Regions from separate parts of the Desulfomicrobium aestuarii genome, predicted to be linked through region 2. Evidence: predicted binding sites of a transcription regulator. Region 2 holds the regulator's gene; each other region holds the start of a gene.
What was found. The regulator sigma-54, encoded in region 2, starts transcription at its own class of promoters, with help from an activator protein. The targets are predictions, from matches to a motif close to CTGGCACGGNNNNTGCTT.
Positions count from the first base shown of each region.

Region 1 (5,948 bases), 230 kb from region 2:
GCGATGCCAAGCCCCTTAAAGGCCTGCGCGTGACCGGCAGCCTGCACATGACCATCCAGACGGCCATGCTCATCAAGACCCTCAATGCCCTGGGCGCCGACGTGCGCTGGGCGTCCTGCAACATCTTCTCGACCCAGGACCACGCCGCGGCCGCCGTGGTGGCCGAGGGCCTGGCCAAGGTCTTCGCCTGGAAGGGCGAGAGCCTGGAAGAGTACTGGTGGTGCACGGAGATGGCCCTGACCTGGCCCGACGGCACCGGCCCCGACCTCATCGTCGACGACGGCGGCGACGCGACGCTCCTGGTGCACGAGGGCGTGAAGGTCGAGAAGGACCCGTCCCTGCTGTCCCGCGAGACGGACAACAAGGAGTTCCGCTGCGTGCTTGACCGCCTCATCGTCAGCGCCAAGACCGACCCGCAGAAGTGGACGAAGATCGCCGCCCGCATCCGCGGCGTGTCAGAGGAGACGACCACCGGCGTGCACCGCCTCTACCAGATGGCCAAGAGCGGCGAACTGCTTTTCCCGGCCTTCAACGTCAACGACTCCGTGACCAAGTCCAAGTTCGACAACCTCTACGGCTGTCGCGAGTCCTTGGCCGACGGCATCAAGCGCGCCACGGACATCATGGTAGCGGGCAAGGTCGTCCTGGTCTGCGGCTACGGCGACGTGGGCAAGGGATGCGCCCAGTCCATGCGCGGCTTCGGCGCCCGAGTGCTGGTGACCGAGATCGACCCCATCTGCGCCCTGCAGGCGGCCATGGAAGGCTACGAGGTCACGACCATGGCCAGGGGCTGCCAGGAGGCCGACATCTTCGTCACGGCCACGGGCAACTACCACGTCATCCGCGGTGAGCACATGCTGGCCATGAAGGACGAGGCCATCATCTGCAACATCGGCCACTTCGACAACGAGATCGACATGGGCTTCCTGGAGAATACGCCAGGATGCACAAAGATCACCATCAAGCCCCAGGTCGACAAGTGGGTCCTGCCCTCGGGCAAGAGCCTCATCGTCCTTGCCGAGGGGCGCCTGGTGAACCTCGGCTGCGCCACGGGCCACCCGAGCTTCGTCATGTCCAACTCCTTCACCAACCAGGTCCTGGCCCAGCTCGACCTGGCCAAAAACACGTACCCCCCGCAGGTCATGACCCTGCCCAAGGTCCTGGACGAGGAGGTGGCGCGCCTGCACCTCGCCCGCCTGGGCGTGGAACTCGAAACCCTGTCCAGCGAGCAGGCCGATTACATCGGCGTGTCCGTGAACGGCCCCTACAAGCCCGACCATTACCGTTACTAATCAACTCCACATGACAAGGAGATTCCCATGATTCTCAATGCCGACCACTATCTGTTCACTTCCGAATCCGTGACCGAAGGCCACCCGGACAAGATCGCCGACCAGATCTCCGACGCCGTCCTCGACTGCCTCCTGGCCCAGGACCCGCGCTCCCGCGTGGCCTGCGAGACCCTCGTCACCACCGGCATGGCCATCATCGCCGGCGAGATCACCACCGAGGCCTACGCCGACCTGCCCGAAATCGTGCGCTCCACGGTGCGCGAGATCGGTTATGTCAGCTCCGACATGGGCTTCGACGCCAACACCTGCGCCGTGCTGTCGTCCATCGACAAGCAGTCCCCGGACATCGCCATGGGCGTTGACCGCGCCAAGCCCGAGGACCAGGGCGCCGGCGACCAGGGCATGATGTTCGGCTACGCCACGGACGAGACCAAAACCCTCATGCCCGCGCCCATCTATTACGCCCACGGGCTGAGCCGCAAGCTGGCCGAAGTGCGCAAGAGCGGAGCGCTCAATTTCCTGCGCCCCGACGGTAAGACCCAGGTTTCGGTGGAATACCGCAAGGGCAAGCCCGTGCGTATCGACAACGTGGTCGTGTCCTCCCAGCACACCCCGGAAGTGACCTATGAAGAGATCGTCGAGGGCATCAAGCGCGAGGTCATCTACAAGGTCATGCCTGCGGACATGATGGACGAGAACACCCGCATCTACATCAACACCACTGGCCGCTTCGTGGCCGGCGGCCCCCTGGCCGACTGCGGCCTGACGGGCCGCAAGATCATCAACGACACCTACGGCGGCATGGGCAACCACGGCGGCGGCGCCTTCTCGGGCAAGGACCCGTCCAAGGTCGACCGCTCCGGCGCCTACATGGCCCGCTACGTGGCCAAGAACATCGTGGCCGCCGGCCTGGCCGGGACCTGCGAAGTGCAGATCGCCTACGCCATCGGCGTGGCCGAGCCGGTCTCGGTGCTCGTCACCACGGGCGGCACGGGCGTGGTGCCCGACGAGGTGCTGACCAAGGCCGTGCGCGAGGTCTTCGACCTGCGCCCCTACTTCATCATCAAGCGCCTGAACCTCATCCAGCCCATCTACAAGAAGAGCGCCTGCTACGGCCACTTCGGCCGGGAGGACTTCATCTTCCCGTGGGAAGTGACCGATGCCATCGATGACCTGAAGACGGCCGCCAAGGTCTAGGCCGGGTTTGCGGACGAAGGCGGGGCGGGAGAGATTCCGCCCCGCTTTTTTTTCGGGCACTTGACCGAGGGCCGCGTCAGGGAACATGACAGGCCATGGCCATCCCCAAACACGATACGCCCACCGACGCCATTCTGGAGAGCATCTCCGACGGCGTCTTCACCGTGGACCTCGACTGGCGCATCACCTCCTTCAACCGCGCCGCCGAGGAGATCACCGGCGTGCCGCGCGCCGAGGCCCTGGGGCGCCTGTGCTCCGAGGTCTTCCGCTCCAGCCTGTGCGGAGCGCAGTGCCCCCTGCAGGCCACACTGGCGAGCGGGCGCCCGCACATCGGCACCTGCGGGTACATCATCACGGCCCAGGGCGAGCGCGTGCCCATCAGCGTGTCCACTGCGGTCTTCCGCAACGAGTCCGGGCGGGTCATGGGCGGCGCCGAGACCTTCCGCGACCTGTCCGAGGTCGACGCCCTGAAGCGCGAACTCGAAGGGCGCTGCCACGTGGGTGAGCTCTTCAGCCGCAGCCCGCGCATGCATCGTCTGTTCGAGGTCCTGCCGGCCCTGGCGGCCAGCCCCAGCACGGTCCTCATCACCGGCGAGACGGGCACGGGCAAGGAACTTTTCGCCCGCACCATCCATTCCCTGAGCGCCCACAGCGAGGGGCCCTTCGTGGCCGTGAACTGCGCGGCCCTGCCCGACGCGCTGCTCGAATCCGAACTCTTCGGGGCCAAGGCCGGAGCCTACACCGGCGCCGTGCGCGACCGCCTCGGCCGCTTCGCCCAGGCCCGCGGCGGGACCATCTTCCTGGACGAGATCGGCGAAATAAGCCCTGCCCTGCAGGTGCGCCTCCTGCGCGTGCTGCAGGAGAGGACCTTCGAGCCCCTGGGCTCCTCGCGCACCGAGTCCACCGACGCCCGCGTCGTCGTGGCCACCAACCGCAGCCTGCCGGACCTCATCCGCGCGGGGGCCTTCCGCGAGGACCTCTACTACCGCATCAACGTCATCCGCCTGGAACTCCCTCCCCTGCGCGAGCGCAAGGACGACATCGGCCTGCTGGCCGAGCAGTTCATCCGCCGCTTCAACCGCCTCCAGAACCGCTGCGTCCCCGGCATGAGCCCCGAGGCCCTGTCGCTGCTTCTGGCCCACGACTGGCCGGGCAACATCCGCGAACTCGAGAACTGCATCGAGCGCGCCTTCGTGCTCTGCGGCGACGGTCGCATCGACATCATCCATCTGCCCGAGGAGCTGACGGCCACGGTGCCCCATTTGGGCGGGCATCAGTCCGTGCACGACCTCCTGGACCGGCAGGCCATCCGGACCGCCCTGGAGAGGGTCGGCTTCAACCGCCTGGCCGCGGCGCGGGATCTGGGCATCCACAAGACCACGCTCTTTCGGCGCATGAAGCGCCTGGGCATGGAACTGCCCGTACGCGACGGCCGCTCCACCCCCCGACGGTAGCCGCGCGCAACCCTGGCGCGTCTTGTGGTGCGCCGTTGCAACCCCGCTCCTGTCCCGTCCGCCCGCACCCCCCGGCCCGCCCTGTCCGTCCGCCCGGCCTCTTCCGGCACGCTCCATGCTCTGCCCCGGCGCAGAGAGGAACCCCATGACCCGCATCGCAGTCCATCATTGGCAGCATCGCATCGCCCCGGTCTTCGACATCGGAGGCGAGATCCTCGTTCTCGGGGACGGCGCCGGGGCGCACGAGGAGCATCTGCTGCAGTGCTCCGAGCCGCTGCACAGGGCCGAGGAACTCTGCGTGCTGAACGTCGGCACCCTCATCTGCGGGGCCATCTCCCGGACCATGTCCGAGGCCCTGGCGGCCCGGGGCATCGCCGTGGTGGGCTTCGTGGCCGGCGACCTGGAGCGGGTCGTGGCCGCATGGGAGCATGGGCGGCTCGACGAGACCTTCGCCATGCCCGGATGCCGCGGCGCGGGGCGCGGCCGGGGAGCGGGGGAGAGCCGTGCGGCCGGCTTCGGGCCTCGACATGTGGGAAGTCCGGTCCTCGTCGTCTCCGAAGACGCTTCCGATGCCTGCCCCGGCGGTCAGCGCCGGCATGCACGCAGGGGCGGCCGGGGGCAGGGCGGCAGCGGTGTGCCCGGAACGTGACGGGAGTGGGACCGGCTTGATATCGAAATGGACGCCTCCCGGCGCGCAGCGCGCGGCTCGCGGCCGGGAGGATATGTGGATGATCACCAACAGCCTTTTCGGAGATACTTGATGGACAACACGGAGAAGAGCGCCGCATCCGGTGCGGCCCGTTCCAAGGCGTCGACGTGCGATTCGTGCACGGATTCCTCGTGCTCGGCGGCCAGGCGGCAGTTGAACGAGACGGATCAGGATTTTCAGGAGCGCAGGGCCCTGCAGGCCCGCCTGTGCCGCATCGAGCACAGGATCATGGTCATGTCCGGCAAGGGCGGGGTGGGCAAGAGCACCGTGGCCGTGAACCTGGCCATGGGCCTCATGCTGGCCGGCAGGAAGGTCGGCCTGCTGGACGTGGACATCCACGGTCCCAGCGTCCCGACCATGCTCGGTCTGGAGGGCGCGACCATCGACCAGGGGCCCGAGGGCCTGGTTCCCGTGGAACTCGGGCACCTCAAGGTCATGTCCATGGGCTTCCTGCTGCGCGACCCCGACGACGCCGTGATCTGGCGCGGCCCTGTCAAGGGCGGGGTCATCAAGCAGTTCCTGAAGGACGTGGCCTGGGGCGACCTCGACTACCTGATCATCGACGCGCCTCCCGGCACGGGCGACGAGCCCCTGTCCGTGTGCCAGCTCATCAACCCCATCGACGGCGCCGTGGTCGTGACCACGCCGCAGCGGGTCGCGGCCATGGACGTGCGCAAGTCCATCACCTTCTGCGCCCAGGTCGGCATGAAGGTCCTGGGCGTGGTCGAGAACATGAGCGGCTTCGTCTGCCCCAAGTGCGGCGAGGTCACGCACATCCTGCGCTCGGGCGGCGGGAAGCGGATGGCCGACGACATGGGCGTGCCCTTCCTGGGCTCCATCCCCATCGACCCGTCCGTGGCCGAGGCCGGGGATCTGGGGCAGGCCTTCGTCCTGCACCACGCGTCGAGCCCCACGGCGGAGCTCATGCGTTCCGTGGTCGCCCCGCTGTTGAACCTGCCCGCCCCGGCGCCGCAGGCTTGAGAGGGGAGGCGCCATGACACGGGCTGAACTTACGGTGCTCGTCGACAACCGGGCCGGTTTCGGGTGCGTGGAGGAGCACGGCTACGCCCTGTGGATCGACGCCGGAGACAGGCGCATTCTGCTGGACACCGGCCAGGGCCCTGCCCTGGCCGAAAACGCGCGCGCCCTGGGCGTCGATCTGGGCCGCACGGACATCCTGGCCCTGAGCCACGGTCATTACGACCACACCGGCGCGGTGCCCCTCGTCCTGTCCTCGGCGCCGCACGCCAGGCTGTACTGCCACTCCGGGGTGACCGAGCCGCGCTACAGCATCCG
Region 1 covers NZ_AP042427.1:2,493,132-2,499,079, reverse strand. Annotated here, with positions in the region: gene ahcY (adenosylhomocysteinase) at 1-1,292, shown strand, start outside; gene metK (methionine adenosyltransferase) at 1,320-2,489, shown strand; gene ACZ5AC_RS11310 (sigma-54 interaction domain-containing protein) at 2,585-3,943, shown strand; gene ACZ5AC_RS11305 (NifB/NifX family molybdenum-iron cluster-binding protein) at 4,089-4,592, shown strand; gene ACZ5AC_RS11300 (P-loop NTPase) at 4,704-5,633, shown strand; gene ACZ5AC_RS11295 (MBL fold metallo-hydrolase) at 5,647-5,948, shown strand, end outside.
Region 1: ACZ5AC_RS11305 (NifB/NifX family molybdenum-iron cluster-binding protein) is a predicted target of sigma-54. The motif match lies at 4,047-4,064, and genes of this name have one in related genera.

Region 2 (5,948 bases):
CGGTCCGGCGTGTAGGGGTGGTTCACGCCGCGCCTGTTCCAGATGATGAGCCTGTTGTAGCTCAGGTTCTGGCGCTTGCGGTAGCGCTGTTCCACCCAGGAGCCCAGATAGGCCAGGGGGAGGGAGAGGACGAGTATGATGGCCGTGACGCGCATGTCCGCTTCGGGCACACAGGCCAGCACGCCCAGGGTGGCGGTCAGGGCCAGCAGGCCGTGGGGCGGGATGAAGGTGCCGGCCGGGAAGAGGTCGAGCCACAGGAGTTCGAAGAAGATTCCGGCGTTCAGGGGCGGCTGCAGCCTGAAGGTCAGGAGCGCCCAGAGCATGGCGGCGAAGAGGGGGCGGTGGACGAAGCCCAGGTCAAGGGCGAAGCGGGTCAGCCAGAGCAGGGCAAAAAAAAACCGCCTCCGGCCAGAATGGTGAAGTCGTGAGAGGTGATCATGACGGTTCCGGGTGGTTCATAGGTTGACCTTCGGCGTGGCCGTGGGCACGCAACGGAAATCGATCTCCACTTCGTGGTCCGCGAAATACTTGAGACAGCTGCGGTCGTCGGGCCCCAGGGCGATATGCTCGCAGACCTGCTCCTTGCCCGGCCCGTAATGCAGATTGCCGATGTTGACCTGGGAGAAGGGCAGTCCGGCCATGTGCGCGGATCTGGCATCGGCGCAGGTGGAGAACAGCACCAGGACGTGCTGTGAGACATTCCCCTTGAAGACGCGGCGCAGGACGTCGGGCGTTTCGGCCACGGTGCAGCAGACGAAGGACACGTCGCTCGGGACGGCCAGGCTCATGATCTCCTGCCTGAGGGCGTCGGAGGCCAGGTCGTCGTTGGCCACCACCAGGGTCTTGGCCCTTATGTGCGGCAGCCAGGCCTCGATGACCTGGCCGTGGACCAGCCGGTTGTCGATGCGGAACCAGATCACGCCTAGGCCTCGCCGATCTTTCGGGTCAGAACCTCGCCCGCGAGCACGATGCCCTGGATGCCGGCGTTTTTGGCATTCTGGGCCAGCTGGGTCAGCTCCTGGTCGCGCATGCCGAGGATGCGTAGCAGCATGGGCAGGTTGACCCCGGTCAGGACGTCGACCTTGCCCGGCTGGAGCAGGGACAGGCCGATGTTGGACGGCGTGCCGCCGAACATGTCGGTCAGGATGATCACGCCTTCGCCCGTCTCCATCCGTTTGACGGCGCTTTTCAGGTCCGTCAGCAGGGTGGCCATGTCCACCGCGCCTTCCACCGCTATGTGGGCGCACTGTTCCTGCGGCCCCAAGATGGTCTGGGCAGCCTCCAGCAGATGCTGGCCGAACTGGCCATGGGTCACCAGAATCACTCCAACCATTCTTCCTCCAGAACGCGTTATCCGAGACTGAAATGCCGATGCTCCACAGAGACGGTGTACCCGCGCGCCCTCAGGTGGGCAAGCACGGCCTCTGTCACGGCCACGGAGCGGTGTCTGCCGCCGGTGCAGCCGAAGGCCATGGTCAGGCGGTAGCGCCCTTCCCTGGCGTAGAGGGGCACGGTGAAGTCGAGAAACTCCAGGAGCCTCTTCAGGTACTCCCGGCCGGGTTCGCCGTCCAGGACGTAGCGGGCGATGGCTTCATCCTGTCCGGACAGGGGGCGCAGGTCCTCGACGAAATAGGGGTTTGGCAGGAAACGCAGGTCCATGACCGTGTCGGCCTCGGCCGGGGCCCCGTACTTGAAGCCGAAGGAGATGAGGTGCACGCGCATGCCCTGGCTCAGGCTGGCGATGCTCGCCCACTTGTCCTGGATGACGCGGCGCAGGTCGTGGACCGAGTAGTGGGACGTGTCGACGACCAGGTCGGCCTGGTTACGGATGGGCTCCAGGATCTCCCGTTCCCGGTCCAGGGCCGCTTCCAGGCCCAGGTTGCCCGTGGCCAGGGGGTGGGGTCGGCGCGTGGTGGCGTACCTGCGCAGCAGGACCTGGTCCGAGGAGTCCGTGAAGATGATGGTCGGGCGCACCGACAGCTTCTCCATGTCCTGCAACACTTCCCGCCACTGCCCGGCGAAGTCGGGCTGGCGCAGGTCCATGCCCATGGCCAGGCCCGGGTAGTCCGTGGACGAGGACGAGAAGAACAGCTCGATCAGGGCCGGGGCCATGCGGGCCGGCAGGCCATCCACGCAGAAGAAGCCCATGTCCTCGAAGACGCGCAGGGCCGTGCTCTTGCCCGAGCCCGACATGCCCGAGACGATGACGACGTTTTTCGGTGCGTTGCGCATTTCCATGGCGGGGGTTCCTTGCACAGGCTTCAGACGGACTGCAGCAGCCGCCACAGCCCGTCGCCGCCTTCCGCGTCGGCGAAGGCCTGGCGGAAGGCGTTGTCCTTGAGCAGGCGCGAGATGGTGGCCAGGATCTTCAGATGCAGGCCCACCACGCTGGAGGGGGCCAGGACCGTGAAGAAGATGGTGGCCGGCTTGTGGTCCAGGCTGGCGAAATCGACGCCTTCGCGGCTGCGTCCCACGATGACCATGACCTGGTCGAGGCTGTCCAGCTTTCCGTGAGGGATGGCGATGCCGTCTCCGATGCCCGTGGTGCCCAGCATTTCCCTGTCCAGGAGCACCTGGGCCACCCGCACGGGGTCAACGCCCGGGAATTTGCCCGGGAGCGGGGAAACGAGTTCGGCCAGGACCTCCTTCTTGGTCCTGGCCGAAAGGTCGGAGATGATCAGGTCTTTATCCAGGTATTCGGCAAGCTTCATGCCCTTATACCCCAGGGTCGATGAGGCCGAAGTCGCCGGTCTTGCGGCGGTAGATGACGTTGACGCGTTCGTTCTCGGCGTTCAGGAAGACGAGGAACTCGTTCTCCGTCTTGCCGAGCTGCATGGCGGCCTCTTCGACGACCATGGGCTTGGGCTCGAAGTGGTCGGTCTGCTGGATGCTCTGCCTGCGCTTGCCCGTGGTGTCCTCGTCGAAGCTGATGACGTCCATGCGCACGGTGTCGCCGCCGGCCTTGCGCTTGCTCTTGTCCTTGTCGCGGACCTTGCGCATCTGGGCCTCGAGCTTGTCCCACACCATGTCGACGGTGGAGTACATGTCCTCGCTGTCCTCGCGGGCGGAGATGTGCACGTTCTTGCCGGTCAGGACGACGTCGGCGATATGGCGGAATTTCTCGACTTCGAGGTTGACCTGCAGTTCGGCGTCAGGGGTGCCGGCCATGAACTTGCCGAGCTTGCCGAAACGGTCCTTGGCGTACTTGCGCAGGTGGTCGGAAGGGTCGAAGTTCTTGAAGTTGAAGACTATCCTCATGGAATCCTCCTCGTCAGTTGAGGGTCAACCCCGCGTCTTCCCGGAAGGGCGGCGAGGGGTGGAATATCAAAACACCTGCTTGCGCTTGGATGACGACTCGATGCCCAGGACGGCGCGGTATTTGGCCACCGTGCGGCGGGCGATGTTGACATCCAGCGTTTCCTTCAGCACCGCGGCGATCTTCTCGTCGCTGTAGGGGTGCTTGGGGTCTTCCTCGCTGACCATCTTCTTGATGATGGCCTTGACGGACTCGGAGCCCACCTGGGTGCCGTCGTCCATCTCCAGCGCGGAATTGAAGAAAAATTTCAGTTCGAAGATGCCGTGCGGGGTGGCCACGTACTTGCTCGTGGTGATGCGGCTGACCGTGGACTCGTGCATCTCGATGTCGTCGGCCACGTCCTTGAGTATGAGGGGCTTGAGCTTGGTCACGCCGTGCTCGAAGAAGCCCCGCTGAAACCGCACGATGCTCTCGACCACCTTATACAGGGTTCTCTGCCTTTGGTGCAAGCTCTTCATGAGCCACATGGCCGAACGCATCTTGTCGTGGAGGTACTCCCGGTCCGGGCCCTTCACGGCCAGGCTCGTGTCGTCCATGTAGTAGGGGCTCAGCTGCAGCTTGGGCAGGCCGTCGTCGTTCATGACGATGACGAAATCGCTTTCGTACTCGTACACGAAGACGTCGGGGCTGACGAAGACGGTGTTGTCGCTGCCGTAGCTCGCGCCGGGCATGGGGTCCAGGGTCTGGATGATGTCAAGGTAGGCCTTCAGGTCCTCCATCTGGATCTTGAACTTGCGCAGGAGCGGCTTGTAGCGGCGCTTCTCGATATCCTCCAGATGCTCGTCCACCAGTGAAACGAGGATGGGGTCGTCCTGGCCCAGGACCTCCAACTGGATGAGCAGGCACTCCTTGGGGGAACGGGCGGCCACGCCCACGGGGTCGAAGCGCTGCAGGCGGTGCAGGACGGACTGGACCAGGGCCAGGGGCGAAAGGGTCTCGGAGGCGATCTCCTCGGCGCTGGTCGTCAGGTAGCCCAGGGAGTCCAGGTTGCCGATGATGGCCTCGCCGATGGCCTCCTCCTCTTCGGTGATGTTGGAGAGGCAGAGCTGCCACAGGAGGTGGCCTTCCAGGGAGGGCTTGCCCGAGAGCCTGGCCTCGTAAGACATCATCTCCTCGAGGGCCTCGGTCTCCTTGAACTGCACCTGCTTGGTCGTGCTCGAAAAGTCGCCGAGGTAGTTCTCCCAGTCGGCGTTGCGCATGAGCTCGGCGTCGTCGAAGGACACGTCGGCCCGTTGCTCCACGGGCGGGGCCTGGGATTCGACCTCCTCGGAGATCTCCCGCGGCGCTTCCTCAAGCATCGGATTTTCCAGCAGTTCCTGCTGGACGGCTTCGAGGAGCTCGAATCGGGAGAGCTGAAGCAGCTTGATGGCCTGCTGCAGCTGCGGGGTCATGACCAGCTGCTGCGTCAGCTTGAGGTTCTGTCGGAGTTCAAGGCCCATAGTGTCTCTGTCGTCCCAGCGTAAGATGCAGTGTTGTCGTCGGCGGATTCATCCAGCAAAGACTTTGCCACAGAAGGCAGGTCGTGGCAATCCTTGGGAAATCGGCACCCCGCTAAAGGCTGAAACCCTCGCCGAGATAGACCTTGCGCGCCCCGGGGTCGGCGACGATCTCGTCGGGGCTGCCGCTCAGGATGATGCGGCCGTCGTACACTAGGTAGGCGCGGTCGCAGATCTGCAGGGTCTCGCGCACGTTGTGGTCGGAGATGAGCACGCCGATGCCCTTGGCCTTGAGGCCCTCGATGATGGTCTGGATGTCGTCCACGGCCAGGGGGTCGATGCCGGCGAAGGGTTCGTCCAGCAGGATGAACTTCGGGTCGCGGATCAGGGCGCGGGCGATCTCGAGCCTGCGGCGCTCGCCGCCGGACAGGTAGGCCGCCAGCTGGTCCTGCAGGCGGGTGATGCCGAGCTCGTCCAGGAGCCTGTCGGCCGTGCGCTTCTGCTCCTCGGCCGAGAGGCCGGAGTATTCCAGGATGAGCTGCAGATTCTGGCGCACGGTCAGCTTGCGGAAGATGGAGCTTTCCTGGGGCAGGTAGCTCATGCCCAGGCGGGCGCGCTTGTGCAGGGGCCAGCGGGTGATGTCCACGCCGTCCAGGGTGACTTCCCCGCGGGTGGGCGTGACGATGCCGGCGAGCATGTAGAAGGTCGTGGTCTTGCCGGCGCCGTTGGGGCCGAGCACGCCGACGACCTCGCCCTGGCGCACGTCGAGGTCGATGTCGCGGACCACGTCGCGGGCCCCGTAGCGTTTGGCCAGCTGGCGGCCGGACAGGGTCGTCACGGCTTGAGCTCCTTGGTGTCGGCCGGGGTGTTGAAGATGGCCTCGACCCGCTGCTTGCCGCCCAGAACCTCGCTGCGGTTCTCGCGCATGTAGAGCTTGATGACCTCGCCCTGGATCTTGTTGGCGCCTTCCATCAGCACCGGATCGCCTTCGAGGGTCAGGATTTCCGTGGCCGTGTCGTAGGTGGCCTTGTCGCAGGTGCCGGAGCGGCCCTTGTCGGCCTTGAGGCGGACATTGCCCTGGGAGATGATTTTCTTGATGGAGCTCTGCTGGTCCATGGCGGTCTGGGTGGAGTTGCCTCCGCCCTGCTTCTTGTCGAGGAGCACGGTCAGGGTGTCGGACCACATCTCGACGTCTT
Region 2 covers NZ_AP042427.1:2,722,771-2,728,718, reverse strand. Annotated here, with positions in the region: gene ACZ5AC_RS12375 (hypothetical protein) at 1-323, opposite strand, end outside; gene ACZ5AC_RS12370 (PTS sugar transporter subunit IIB) at 456-920, opposite strand; gene ACZ5AC_RS12365 (PTS sugar transporter subunit IIA) at 923-1,333, opposite strand; gene rapZ (RNase adapter RapZ) at 1,351-2,238, opposite strand; gene ACZ5AC_RS12355 (PTS sugar transporter subunit IIA) at 2,262-2,711, opposite strand; gene hpf (ribosome hibernation-promoting factor, HPF/YfiA family) at 2,716-3,258, opposite strand; gene rpoN (RNA polymerase factor sigma-54) at 3,325-4,755, opposite strand; gene lptB (LPS export ABC transporter ATP-binding protein) at 4,868-5,590, opposite strand; gene ACZ5AC_RS12335 (LptA/OstA family protein) at 5,587-5,948, opposite strand, start outside.

Region 3 (5,948 bases), 1.3 Mb from region 2:
AAAAAGTCCACGCGCAGAGGAAGCGGCATGTCCTTGGCCACCCAGGCGCGGACCATCGTGTACTGGGACTGCGCCTCGGGCTTGGGACGACTCTCCAGAATCCAGCAGGCCACGCCTTCGACGGTGTCCTCGCCGGTGACGGCGTGCTCCGAGTCGTCGACGGGGCGGCGTTCCATGTCCTCGAAGGTGAAATCGGTGTTGACGAAGCTTCGCCCCTTCTGGTCGGCCACGATGCGGCGGGAGCGCTTCAGGGCCGGCAGGTAGAGGAACTGCTCGGTGCCGCCCTGTCCGTCTTCGAGGGCCAAGAAGCCCGTTCCCGCGATGTCCGCCGGAGCGGTGAAGCGCAGCAGACTGCGGCGCAGCCCTCCACGGTCCGCGCCTGTCACGGTGAGCTCACGGACGCGCGGCTGGCCCGAGGAGGGAATGAGCTCCATGGTCTGTCGGCAGGTCATGTCGTCGCCGACATCGCGGTCGTGGATTTTCTGGGCCACCTCGCGGCCTGAAGGCAGTCCCTGCGCGGCGAGGGGAAGGGAGAGAGAAAGAAGGATGACCGCCGCGGTCAAGGAGGCGTGCAGGAGTCTGTTTCGCATGGCTACTCTCCGGTATGTTCGGTGATTCCGAGGCTGTTTTCATTTTCAGTAAATAACGATGAGTGTCAACGTGGGGATCAAAATCTATGCGGCTGTTCGTCTTCAAAATTTTCAGGTCACCCTCCAGTATCGGCTGTAAGTTTTTCCGACATCGGGAGTGCAAAAATTGACACCCATTCTGTGTCAATTTGCAACAGATATGGGGCTCGTCATCCTGCATAGAGGGGGAGTATGAGTTGATAGCTCATACTAAAGTATGAGAAATGTCGTCTTACGGAAATAGATGTGCGTTCGTGAGAAATATTGAGTCGAGACGATTCCGCGTCTTACGCACGAATCCGTCATGGTCCGAAAACACCCCATTTTTATTATCAAAATTTGTCCAACATGAGAGATGAGAATGGCACTTATGCCATGGTGATGGGAAGGAGAAAAGTGTCCTACATCATAAATTATCTCATTTTCATGCTACCTATTTTTATGCGAAGGGGTTACGTATAAAAAATAGGTACCATCATGTACGAAAAGCAAATGTTGATTGGAATTGTCGGAAAATAATGCTTCGGACTTATGGATTCAGCAGAGTCCTTGCGAATGGAGTTGCGTCCGGACCGGCCGGACAAGTCCGGTTCGAGTGGACAAAAAAAAGTGTCATTCTCGTGCGGTGGATGTTGTGAGCTTTGTAACTGCTGAAATTCATGGCATAATTTTTTCGCGACACGTTGGCATGAATATGGCTTTTCATTGCACTTTCCATGCAGAATTGAATAGGCATTGGTGAGTTCCGGATCGGGCCGTTCACGATCCAGTCGCCTGTGCTCCTGGAACCAGGCAAACGCACTGTCGAATTTTGGCAAATATGAACCGTCTCCAGGTCAGATTCCCTGAGGAGGATGCATGTCTCGTTTTACGATTGTGCTGGTGGCGCTGTTGGTAGTTACCTTCATTGCCGGATGCAAAGGGCATACCAAGGAATCGTTGAATGCCGAAGGGCAGACGCTGCTCCAACAGGGCAACTACAACGGCGCCATTGTCCACTTCAAGAACGCTCTGGAGAAGGATCCAAACTTTGTCGAGGCCCGCTACAATCTCGGTGTTGCCTACGTCGAAACGGGCAAGCTCGACCAGGCCGAGCGCGAGTTCCAGAAGGTCCAGCTCCAGAACCCGCACGACGCCCGCGTCGTTTTCCAGCAGGCGCGCATCGCCAACTTCCAGAACAAGCCGGCCGTGGCCGTGCCCCTTCTCGACAGCTACCTCAAGGAACATCCGGACGACGCCGCAGCCATGGAGCAGTTGGCCTTCTCGGCCACCATCGCCGGAGATCCGGCCAGCGCCAGGACGCATTTGGAGAAGGCCCTGGCCATCGAGCCCGACCGCGTCTCAGCCAAGCTGGCCCTGATCCACAACTTCATGACCCAGGGCGATCGCGGCAACGCCAGGAAGGTCATCGATACCCTTCTGGCCAAGGATCCGCAAAACCGTCCGGCCCTGCACGCACTGGCACAGCTCGAGGCCCAGGAGCGCGACCCCGAAGGGATGCTCGATGTCTACGCCCGCATCTCCTCCATCTATCCTTCCGACCTCTTTGCCCGCTACAAGGAAGGGAGTCTGCTCATCGACCAGGGGCAGGGCGATGCCGTGAAGGCATCGGCCGAGGCCATGATCAAGGAATTCCCGAACAAGGCCGAGGGCTATCGGCTTCTGGGCCTGTACCACCTCCGCACCGGCAAATACGAAGAGGCCGTTACGCAGCTTTCCAAATCCCTGCGCATTCAGCCCGACCTGGAAACCTACTATCTGATGGGCCTGGCCTATTATTACATCGGCAATCTGGAGATGGCCGTGACCCAATTCCAGACAGTCCTCGACTATGCGCCGGGATTCATCCAGGCCAGGGTCATGCAGGGCGAGATATTTCTGCGCCAGGGCCGCGGCGCAGAGGCCCTCGTTGTGGGCGACAAGATGATCGAAGCAAGCCCCGAGGATTTCCGCGGGCACGCCCTGAAGGGCGACGCCCTGCTCCTGACCGGCAAACCGAGGGAAACCCTGGTCGAGTACGCAGCGGCCAGGAAACTTGCCCCCACCCATTACGGTCTCATGCTCAAGAACGGACTGCTCAAGCTTTCCATGGGTGAAGCCGACGGCGAGCAGGATCTGCAGGAGGCCCTGAAGGTTTCTCCCCAGGGCCTCGATGCCCGCCTGGCCCTGCACGCCTACTATCTGCGCAACGGGCGCGGCGAAGAGGCCCAGAAGGTGCTGACGGACGGACTGACGGGCGGCAAGACCGACGCCGTGCTCTTCAACGCGCTGGCCAAGGCCGCCCTGGGCCGCAGGGACGCGGCCGGAGCCGACGACTACCTGACCAAGGCCCGCGCCGCCGACCAGTCCTTCCTGCAGACCTACTACAACACGGCCACCTTCCGCCTGGCCCAGGGCAAGCCCGACGAGGCCGTGGCCCAGTACGATCTGGCCCTGGGCGTCAAGCCCGACGACGTGCGCGCCCTGACGGCCTCGGCGGCGGTTCTCGACAAGCAGGGCAAGCCCGACGAGGCCCGCATACGCCTGGAAAAGGCGCGGGCCACGGGTGACCTGGGCGCCGCACTGATGCTTGCGGCCTTTCTGCAACAGCACGGGCAGAGCGACACGGCCCTGAAGGTTCTCGACGAGGAGCTGACCAAGGCGCCGACGAATCTCGGTCTGGTCCAGGCCAAGGCGCGCCTGCACATCGCCCGCAAGGAGACTGACAAGGCCATGTCCCTCTACGGCCAGCTCGAGGCCGCCGACCCCTGGGCCGGCACCATGGAGCGCACGCGAGCCTGGATGGCCCTGGGCGAGGTGGGCAAGGCCGAAGACAGCGCGCGTCGACTCATTCAGCTGAGCCCGAAGAAGGCCCAGTCCTATCTGCCCCTTGCCGCCATCCTCGAGGCCCGCAAGGACCGGGCCGCCGCGGAGGCGGAACTGCGCAAGGCCATGGCAGCCGAGCCGAAGAATCCGAGTGTCGGGGTACTTCTGGGCGAGTTTCAGATGCGCGGCCGCGAACTGGACAAGGCTCTGCAGTCTTTCGATGCGGTTCTCGCCTACGCCCCGACCGATGCCCAGGCCCTGACGGGCAAGGGCATGGTCGTGCAGCTGAACGGGAACAAGGACGAGGCGGCCAAGCTGTATCTCCAGGCCGTGCAGGCCCAGCATGATCACGTCCCGGCCCTGAACAACCTGGCCATGCTCTGGGCGGACAACGAGACGACGCGCCTGCAGGCCGTGAACCTGGCCATGGCCGCCTTCATCCGGGCCAATTCGAACCCCTCGGTCATCGACACCCTGGGCTACACCCTGATTCGCAGCGACCGCGCCGAGGAAGCCCTCAAGGTCCTGGAAAGGGCCCTGGTCCTGGCCCCGGGCAACCCGGTCATCATGTATCATCAGGCCCTGGCCCTGATGGCGCTGGACCGCAAGGCCGAGGCCCTGGCCACCCTGGAACAGGCATTGGCGGGAGGGGAGTTCGAGGAGAGGGCGAATGCGGAGAAATTGTTCGAGGCACTCAAAAACGGATGACGAAGGAGCGGATTTCTCAGCAATGCCTTTGCCTGTCCGCACAACGATGAGAGGCAAGAAAGACATCGATTGCCACGCTTCGCCTGCAATGAGGATCTTGATGATGCGTCAGTGCGCGAAACCTTCGAAGCAGCAATCTTTTTGACAAGAAATTGGGCAGCGCGCATCCCCGACCGGGTTATTCACCGGTCTCGCAGCGGGAGGTTCATTATGGCTACCTTGGTACTCAGAAATCTGGCTCATGACCTGATGTGGGCGTTGCTGGCCCTTGCGGCGTCGCTGGCCATCCTCGCGCCGTCCTTCACGGGAATGGGTTCGGGCCTGAATCTCTGGCACGATCTCGGCGGGTTTCTGGTCGTCACGGTCCTGCCGTCCGTGGCGGTCTGGTCCGTCTTCGGCATCAGAGGCCTCAAGACCAAGGTGTCCACGGCCCTGTGCTGCCAGACCATCGTGACGACGCTGTCCATGGCCATCTTCTACGTCCTGAACAACCAGCATCACATTTCGGGCGGCCAGTCCCAGATCGTGTTTTTGGGTTTTTCCGTCTTCGCCGGCCTGAAGGTCTTCGAATTTCTGTTCGTCAAATTCTACCATGCCCTCATGGGGACGGGAAAGCGTGTCCTCGTCGTGGGTGACGGCCTTCAGGCGGAACTTATGGAGGAGTTCGTGGCCGCCCGCCATGGGCGCTACGTCCTTCTGGGACGAGTCAGCTGCCCCTCGACTCAAGGTGGCCTGGAGAACCATGACGACCCGGGACAGGACGTCGTCAAGACCGGACGTCTTCTCCGGCTCGCCCAAAACTTCATGGCCGACAAGATTGTCGTGTCCCTGGCCGAACGGCGCGGCTTCTTTCCCGTCGAGGAACTCCTGAGCTGCAAGCTGGCCGGCATCGAGGTCGTGGACGCGCCCTCCTTCTACGAGACGGCCACCCACAAACTGCTCATCGAGGACATCACGCCGAGCTGGTTCATCTTCAGCCACGGCTTCAGGGTCACCTGGCTGCTGCGTCTGTGCAAGCGGAGCATGGACATCGTTGCCTCCCTGGCGGGGCTCACCTTCTTTCTGCCCGCCATTCCCTTCATCATCCTTGCCATAAAGCTCGATTCCCCTGGGCCCGTACTCTTCCGCCAGACGAGGGTGGGGCAGGGCGATCGGCTGTTCACGCTCATGAAGTTCCGTTCCATGCGCCAGGATGCCGAGGCCCGCACCGGCGCGGTCTGGTCCCAGGAGAACGACCCGCGCATCACCCGGGTCGGCAATTTCCTGCGCCGCAGTCGGCTGGACGAGATTCCGCAACTCCTGAACATCCTGCGCGGCGACATGTCCCTGGTCGGTCCGCGGCCCGAGCGGCCGGAGTTCGTGGGCGAGCTGAAGAAGAGGATTCCGTACTACTCCGAGCGCCATTACGTGAAGCCGGGCCTGACGGGCTGGGCACAGGTCTGCTTCCCGTACGGCTCGTCCGTCGAGGACGCCATCGAAAAGCTGCGTTACGATCTGTATTACATCAAAAATATTTCGATCTTTCTTGATATCTACATTATTTTCAAAACGTTCACCATCGTCCTGTTGGGTAAAGGGAGGTAGAAATGATTTCTCTGCGCATCATCAACACGTTGTGTCTGAAAAGTATCGTCGTCATGCAGTGCCTGGTGCTGGCCGCGGCCGCACTCTTCGCGGGTCAGGCGCTTGCGGACAGCGACTATGTGATCGGCGCGGGAGACCGCGTGCAGGTCTTCGTCTGGGGCGAGCCCGAGTTGAGTGTCTCGGCCCTGGTCCGGCCCGACGGGCGCATCTCCCTGCCAGGCG
Region 3 covers NZ_AP042427.1:1,400,436-1,406,383, forward strand. Annotated here, with positions in the region: gene ACZ5AC_RS06410 (outer membrane lipoprotein-sorting protein) at 1-590, opposite strand, end outside; gene prsT (XrtA/PEP-CTERM system TPR-repeat protein PrsT) at 1,488-4,142, shown strand; gene ACZ5AC_RS06420 (TIGR03013 family XrtA/PEP-CTERM system glycosyltransferase) at 4,353-5,726, shown strand; gene ACZ5AC_RS06425 (polysaccharide biosynthesis/export family protein) at 5,729-5,948, shown strand, end outside.
Region 3: prsT (XrtA/PEP-CTERM system TPR-repeat protein PrsT) is a predicted target of sigma-54. The motif match lies at 1,313-1,330, and genes of this name have one in related genera.

Region 4 (5,948 bases), 470 kb from region 2:
CCTTCTGCACGTCTACAATGGTGATGGGCAGCTCTTCAAGGGCCTGGGTGTTGGGGTTGAAGATCTTGATGTACTTCTTCTCCACGTCGAGCTTCATGCGCAGCCCGATCTTGGGATCCGCGCCGCGGTCGATCGGTTCCGTAGGCAGCGTGTACGTGTGCGGCGGAAGGATCGAATAGTCGGGGTTCGAGGGCTCCATGTTCTTGTCCTCGATGACGGTCACGGTTGCCTTTTCCTTGTCGAAGGCGATGACCCGGCCCTGGTCGACCTTGCCGTATTCTTCGCAGCCCAGCGCTCCGAAGGCCAGCATGGCGATGGAGAGCAGGATGAGTGTGCGTTTGATATTCATGAGTGTTCTCCTTGTCGGTTCGCGCTGTGCTAACGGTTCTTCTTCATGGCAAGTTCGCGCTTGGCGCCGGCGACCATCCTCATGAAGATGTAGATGGACATGCTGGCCACGAGTCCGAGGACCAGCGTGGTCGAGGCGTTGTCCAGCAGGGTCCCGTAGCCGGGCAACCAGGGCTTGATGAGCTTCAGGAAGATGGAGACTGCGCAGCCCACGACGGCCAGGCCGAAGGCGATGCGGATGCCGTAGCCCTTGATGTACTTGGTGGCCACCGCGCCGACCTGGGCGCCCATGGCGGCGCCGACCAGCATGATCATCGCGGCGACAAGCTCGGTGCGGCCCTTCCAGGTGTAGGTGGCTGCGCCGTAGAGGCCGGAGATGGCCACTTCGAAGAGGTCGGTGCCGACGGCGACGTGGGTCGGGCAGCCGATGAGGTAGATCAGGGCGGGCATGCGGATCAGGCCGCCGCCGATGCCCAGGATGCCGGCCAGCCAGCCGGTCAGGAAGCTGACGATGATGGGCAGCCAGGCGGAGCAGTAGATGCCGGCTTCCTTCAGGTGAACCATGGGCGGGATGTGGATCTTGTGCAGCTTGGAGGCGAAGTCGATGCCCTGGACGCTGTCGTCGAGGACCTCGCCCTTGGCGGCCGCGGCGCGCTCCAGCTTCTTGCGCTTGCCGACGTCGTGGAAGACCATCCAGGCGATGCCGGCCAGCAGGGCCATGTAGATCCAGCGCACGACCTTCTCGACGCTGCCGATGCGCTCCAGCCACATGACCATCTGGGCCCCGATCTCGAAGCCCACGACTGTGCCGACGAGCATGATGAGGCCCAGCTTGTAGTCGACGTTGCCGAACTTGCCGTGGCGCATGGTGGAGATGAGGGACTTGCCTGCCATGTGCGCGATGTCCGTGCCGATGGCAAACGCCATGGGGAAGCCCAGGATGTTCAGGCCGGGGGTGACCATCCAGGCGCCGCCCATGCCGAAGAACCCGCCGATGATGCCGACGCCCACGCCGAGAATGATCAGGCCGGGCCAGAAAATTTTAACGCCCGCGATGGGCATGAGTACGTATAGCCATTCCATGGTTCATGTCTCCTTGTTCGTGAGTGGGGTTTAGTGGCCGGGAAGGTCTTTGGACTTCAGGTCGATGCCGATCCTCGACATGATGAGGTCTGCAATCACGCCGAAGACGACGCCCGTGACGGGAATGAGAACGATCGTCAGGAGCATGAACTGCAGATGACTCTCGTTGTACAGATTGGCCCACCACGCCAACACGCCCGTCAGCTTGCGCGTGTCGGCCACGATCACGATGGGAGCCTCGTTGCCTCCGCCTGCGGCCAGGGCGAAGCCCGGACACAGCACGATCATTGCCATGAGTGACCACCACAGCCTGCTCAATTTCGCTTTCATTGTTACCTCCAGAATGTTTTCAACCCCACTCCGCCCGTCTGCCCGGGCGGCTTTGCCTCTTTCCGACTTCGCCCCTTGGGGCGACTTCTTGTTCGGGACCAGCGCCAGTCACGCACTGTCATCCCCTGTGAGGCAAGGAGTGTGCCACTACACTTCGCGCATCAATTTTCTATTACATTCCAGATTATTAAAAAAAGATATTGCGCAATATTTCGCGTCATGTTAAAAAATGCACAAAACATTTCGCATCTCCAGCGACAGGCCAGGAGCTCGCATGCGCTACTCGTACCCGCCGATACTCAACCCGGTCCTCAATCTCGAACGCCCGCTCAAAGAGTGGAGCATCACCAGACTCCTGCTGCTGGTGGGAACTCCGCTCATGGCCGCGGTCATGCTCGCCATGACCGTGTCCACCTACCGCATCACGACCCACTATCTCAGCCGCGCGTATGCGCGGAACGCCCACACGAGGGCCCTGGCACTAGCCCACACCATCGAGAACCTGCTCCTGGATGCCCGCTTCGAGCTCGAGCATATCGCGGGCATGGACCCGACCCCGGACTCGATCCAGCGGTACATGGCGAGCAAGCCCGAGGCCAAGAGGAGGCAGTACGCCGAAATCGCGTTCCACGCCGTGGAAACGAAGCAGAACTTCCTGCTGTTGAACACGGGGGAGCAGATCTGGAGGGTTCCGGACGACAAGGCTTCGGAAATCAAGTTCGGGACGATACACAAGAGGGAGCGCGGGGGGAGGGCCGTCCACGACTACGTGCAGATCGACCAGCCGGTACAGGTCTACTACACTTCCGTGCCCGTGGCCGGCACGCCCCAGAACATCGAGTTGTCGGTGATCCGGCTGAGCACCCCGGTATATGACTCGGCCAGAACCTTCCTCGGCTACCTGACCCTGTCCCTGGACATCGTCGAGATGCAGCGGATCATGACCCTCTTCTCCTCGAACCAGTCACCGCTCTACATTTTCCCTCAGGAAAAGGAGCGAGTCAGCAGCTTCTTTTTCGATCTTTCAGGCTGGCTCATCAGCGAAACCGGCCCCCTTGGGCCCGGGCGCGGGCACATTTCCGTCGACGCCATCCGCACAGGGCTGCAGGGCGACGTCGGCCGTCCCGGCTTCGCGAGCGCGTTCCGTCCGAGCCCCCAATACGAGAAGTACTGGGCCGTCGTCTCGGCGGTGCAGTCGGGACGGGACGGGGAGGCCGACTTCTCGAACTTTTTGAACGACCCGGCAAATCCCGAGCGGGACCATTTCCTGTACTACGTCCCCATCCGCTTCCAGGAGGAGGAGCAGCAGAACCCCGCCATCGTCGGGGGCCTCGGCTGCATCGACAGCAGCTTCATGCTCAAGTCCTCGCGTTACGAGATAGCCCTGGCCCTGTCCGTGGCCTGGATGGCGGCCCTCGTGCTCACGGTGGCCGCCTTTTTCTACGTCAACCGACGCATCAGCAGGCCCCTCAAGGCACTGACCGCCGCGACGGAAAAGCTGGCCCTGGGAGAAGATTCCTCCATCCTCGGCCTTTCGCCGCTGCCCAAGGAGCTGCGCCATCTCCAGAACGCGATGAATGTGCTTGTCCTGCAGCTGCACGCCGCGCGCGAGGAGACCAAGGTCAGGCAGATCCAGGCGCTGGAGGAGTTGCAACGGCAGCCCGTGTGCCTCGATTCCCTTGGGGAGGCCGGGCGTTACATCGACAAATCGTTCGAAAACGGGGCGCCATTCGGCATCGTCGGCGCCAGCCAGGCCGTCCGCAACCTGAACGCCATGATTCAGAAGGCCGCCCAGGTCATGGCCGACGTGCTTGTCATCGGCGAAACCGGCACCGGGAAGGAACTGACGGCCGAAGCGATCCACCGGGCCAGCACCAGGGCTTCGCGGCCTTTCATTTCGATCAATTGCGGGGCGCTGGATGAGAATCTGCTCATGGACGCCCTGTTCGGCCACGTCAAAGGGGCCTTCTCGGAGGCCAAGGGCGACCGCAAGGGCGCCTTCCTCGCCGCATCGGGCGGCACCCTGCATCTGGACGAAATCGGCAACGCCTCGCCCAAGGTCCAGCAGGCGCTGCTGCGCGCCCTGGCCGCGCGGACCATCAGACCCCTGGGCAGCGACCAGGACCAGCCCTTCGACGCCAGGGTCATCGCAGCCACCAACGTTGACCTGCTCGAATGCTCGCGAAACGGTTCCTTCCGGGAGGACCTCTACTACAGGCTGGCCGTCATCACCATCACCACCCCGCCGTTGCGCGACCGAAAGGAGGACATCCCGTCCCTGGTTCGCCACTTCCTCAAAGCCCAGTCCGCGGGTGGAACCCCGCCCGAACTGAGCAGAGGGGCCCTCGACAAGCTCATGAATCACGACTGGCCGGGAAACATCCGCGAGCTCAGGAATTCCATCACGCGCGCCCTGACCTTTGCCGAGGGCGATATCCTGCTGGCGGAGCACATCGTGCTGGGCCAGCCCGGCACGCAGATGGCTACGGACATGGCCGGCCAGCAGGATGTCCAGATTCAGCGGCCGGCTGCCGAAACCTCAACCGTAACGCAGGCCGCCGCAGAAGACACGAAAGCAGCGCAACAGACCTCCTCGCCCCCTGTCGCGCAAACGCGCAACAACGCACGCGTCATGTCCGCGGTGCAGGAACTCAACGCCCGGCAACGGAAGGCGTGGCCGACGATCCTGAAAAACGGTGGCACGAACCGTGCACAGTACCAGGATGCGGTCGGCGAGGAGATTTCCATCCGCACCGCGCAATACGACCTGCAGGAACTGGTTTCCCGGGGCCTGCTGAGAAAGACCGGCAAGGGACCGTCCTCACGGTACGTCCTGACCGGCAGAGAACAATAACGGCAGCCCGCGAGGATGTGTCATGGGATTGCGCAATTTCCTGGATTCTCTGATCCGACGCAAGAAAGAGCAGCCCGAGAGCGAGGCGCTGCTGCGCTCCTTTCGCCTGCAGTACATGCATTTCAAGGACCTGCTCCTGTCCAACGCGGAATTGGGGACGATCATGGCCGAGATCGACGAGAAGCTCAGAGGTTCGAACCTGTTCAGCATGAGCGAGATCCGCGCCCTGGCCACCAGGAGCGTCTTCCACACCATGCGCATGGTCACGGCCCTGAACGCCATCTCCGGCAACCGCTACGCCGTGCTTCCCGAGATGGTCGAACACATCAATTCACGAATCACCGGCATCCTCGACAGCAAACCACAACCAGCCATCCGTGATTATACCTTCACCATGGACGCCGTGGACAAGGACCTCGTCGATGTCGTCGGCGGCAAATGCGCAAACCTCGGCGAAATGCGCAATCGCGCAAGCATCCCGACCCCGCCTGGTTTCGCCATCACCACGGCCGCGTACGAGGCCTTCCTCAACAGCAAGGGGCTGCGCGACGAAATCCTCAAGCTGCTGCGCGAGGCCCGCCCCGACGCCCCGGCTTCGGTCGTGTCCGTATCCGAGGCCATCTACAGGACCATCGACGGCGTGGCCGTGCCCGACGACGTCATGCAAGCCCTTCTCCAGGCCTGGGACTCGACCTTCGACGACCCCGCCGGGACCCGCGCGGCCCTTCGCTCCAGCGCCATCAGCGAGGACGGCATCCTGTCCTTCTCCGGGCAGTACCGGACCATCCTCGGCGTCAGGCGGGACAGCCTCGAAAGCGCCTTCCGCGAAGTGCTGGCCAGCCTCTTCTCCCCCCGGGCCATCACCTACCGCATCCACCACGGCGTATCCTTCGAGCAGTGCGCCATGGGCATGGCCTGCATCCGCATGGTCGACGCCGCGGCCAGCGGCATCGTCTTCTCGCGCCACCCCGTGAATCCGCTGTCCGACGAGATGGTCCTCAATGCCGTCTGGGGCCTCGGTGCCTACGCCGTGGACGGCATCATCGAGCCGGACACCTGGCAGATCAAACCCGGCGATCCCCCGAGCATCACGCTTCGCAACATCGCCGACAAGCCCGTGCGACTCGTGTCCGACGCCTCGGGCAAGCACGAGGAAAGCGTGCCCGACCATCTGCGCCGCGCGCCCTGCCTCGAACCGCGCCACGTCTTCGAGCTTGCGGACATCGCCGCCCGCCTCGAAGCCCACTACCACCATCCCCAGGACATCGAGTGGGCCCTGGACGCCGACGGCCGGATCCTGATCCTGCAGAGCAGGCCCATGCGGCTGGCGCAC
Region 4 covers NZ_AP042427.1:2,255,052-2,260,999, forward strand. Annotated here, with positions in the region: gene ACZ5AC_RS10135 (DUF4881 domain-containing protein) at 1-349, opposite strand, end outside; gene ACZ5AC_RS10140 (sulfite exporter TauE/SafE family protein) at 379-1,431, opposite strand; gene ACZ5AC_RS10145 (DVU0150 family protein) at 1,462-1,761, opposite strand; gene ACZ5AC_RS10150 (sigma 54-interacting transcriptional regulator) at 2,036-4,615, shown strand; gene ACZ5AC_RS10155 (PEP/pyruvate-binding domain-containing protein) at 4,638-5,948, shown strand, end outside.
Region 4: ACZ5AC_RS10145 (DVU0150 family protein) is a predicted target of sigma-54. The motif match lies at 1,892-1,909, and genes of this name have one in related genera.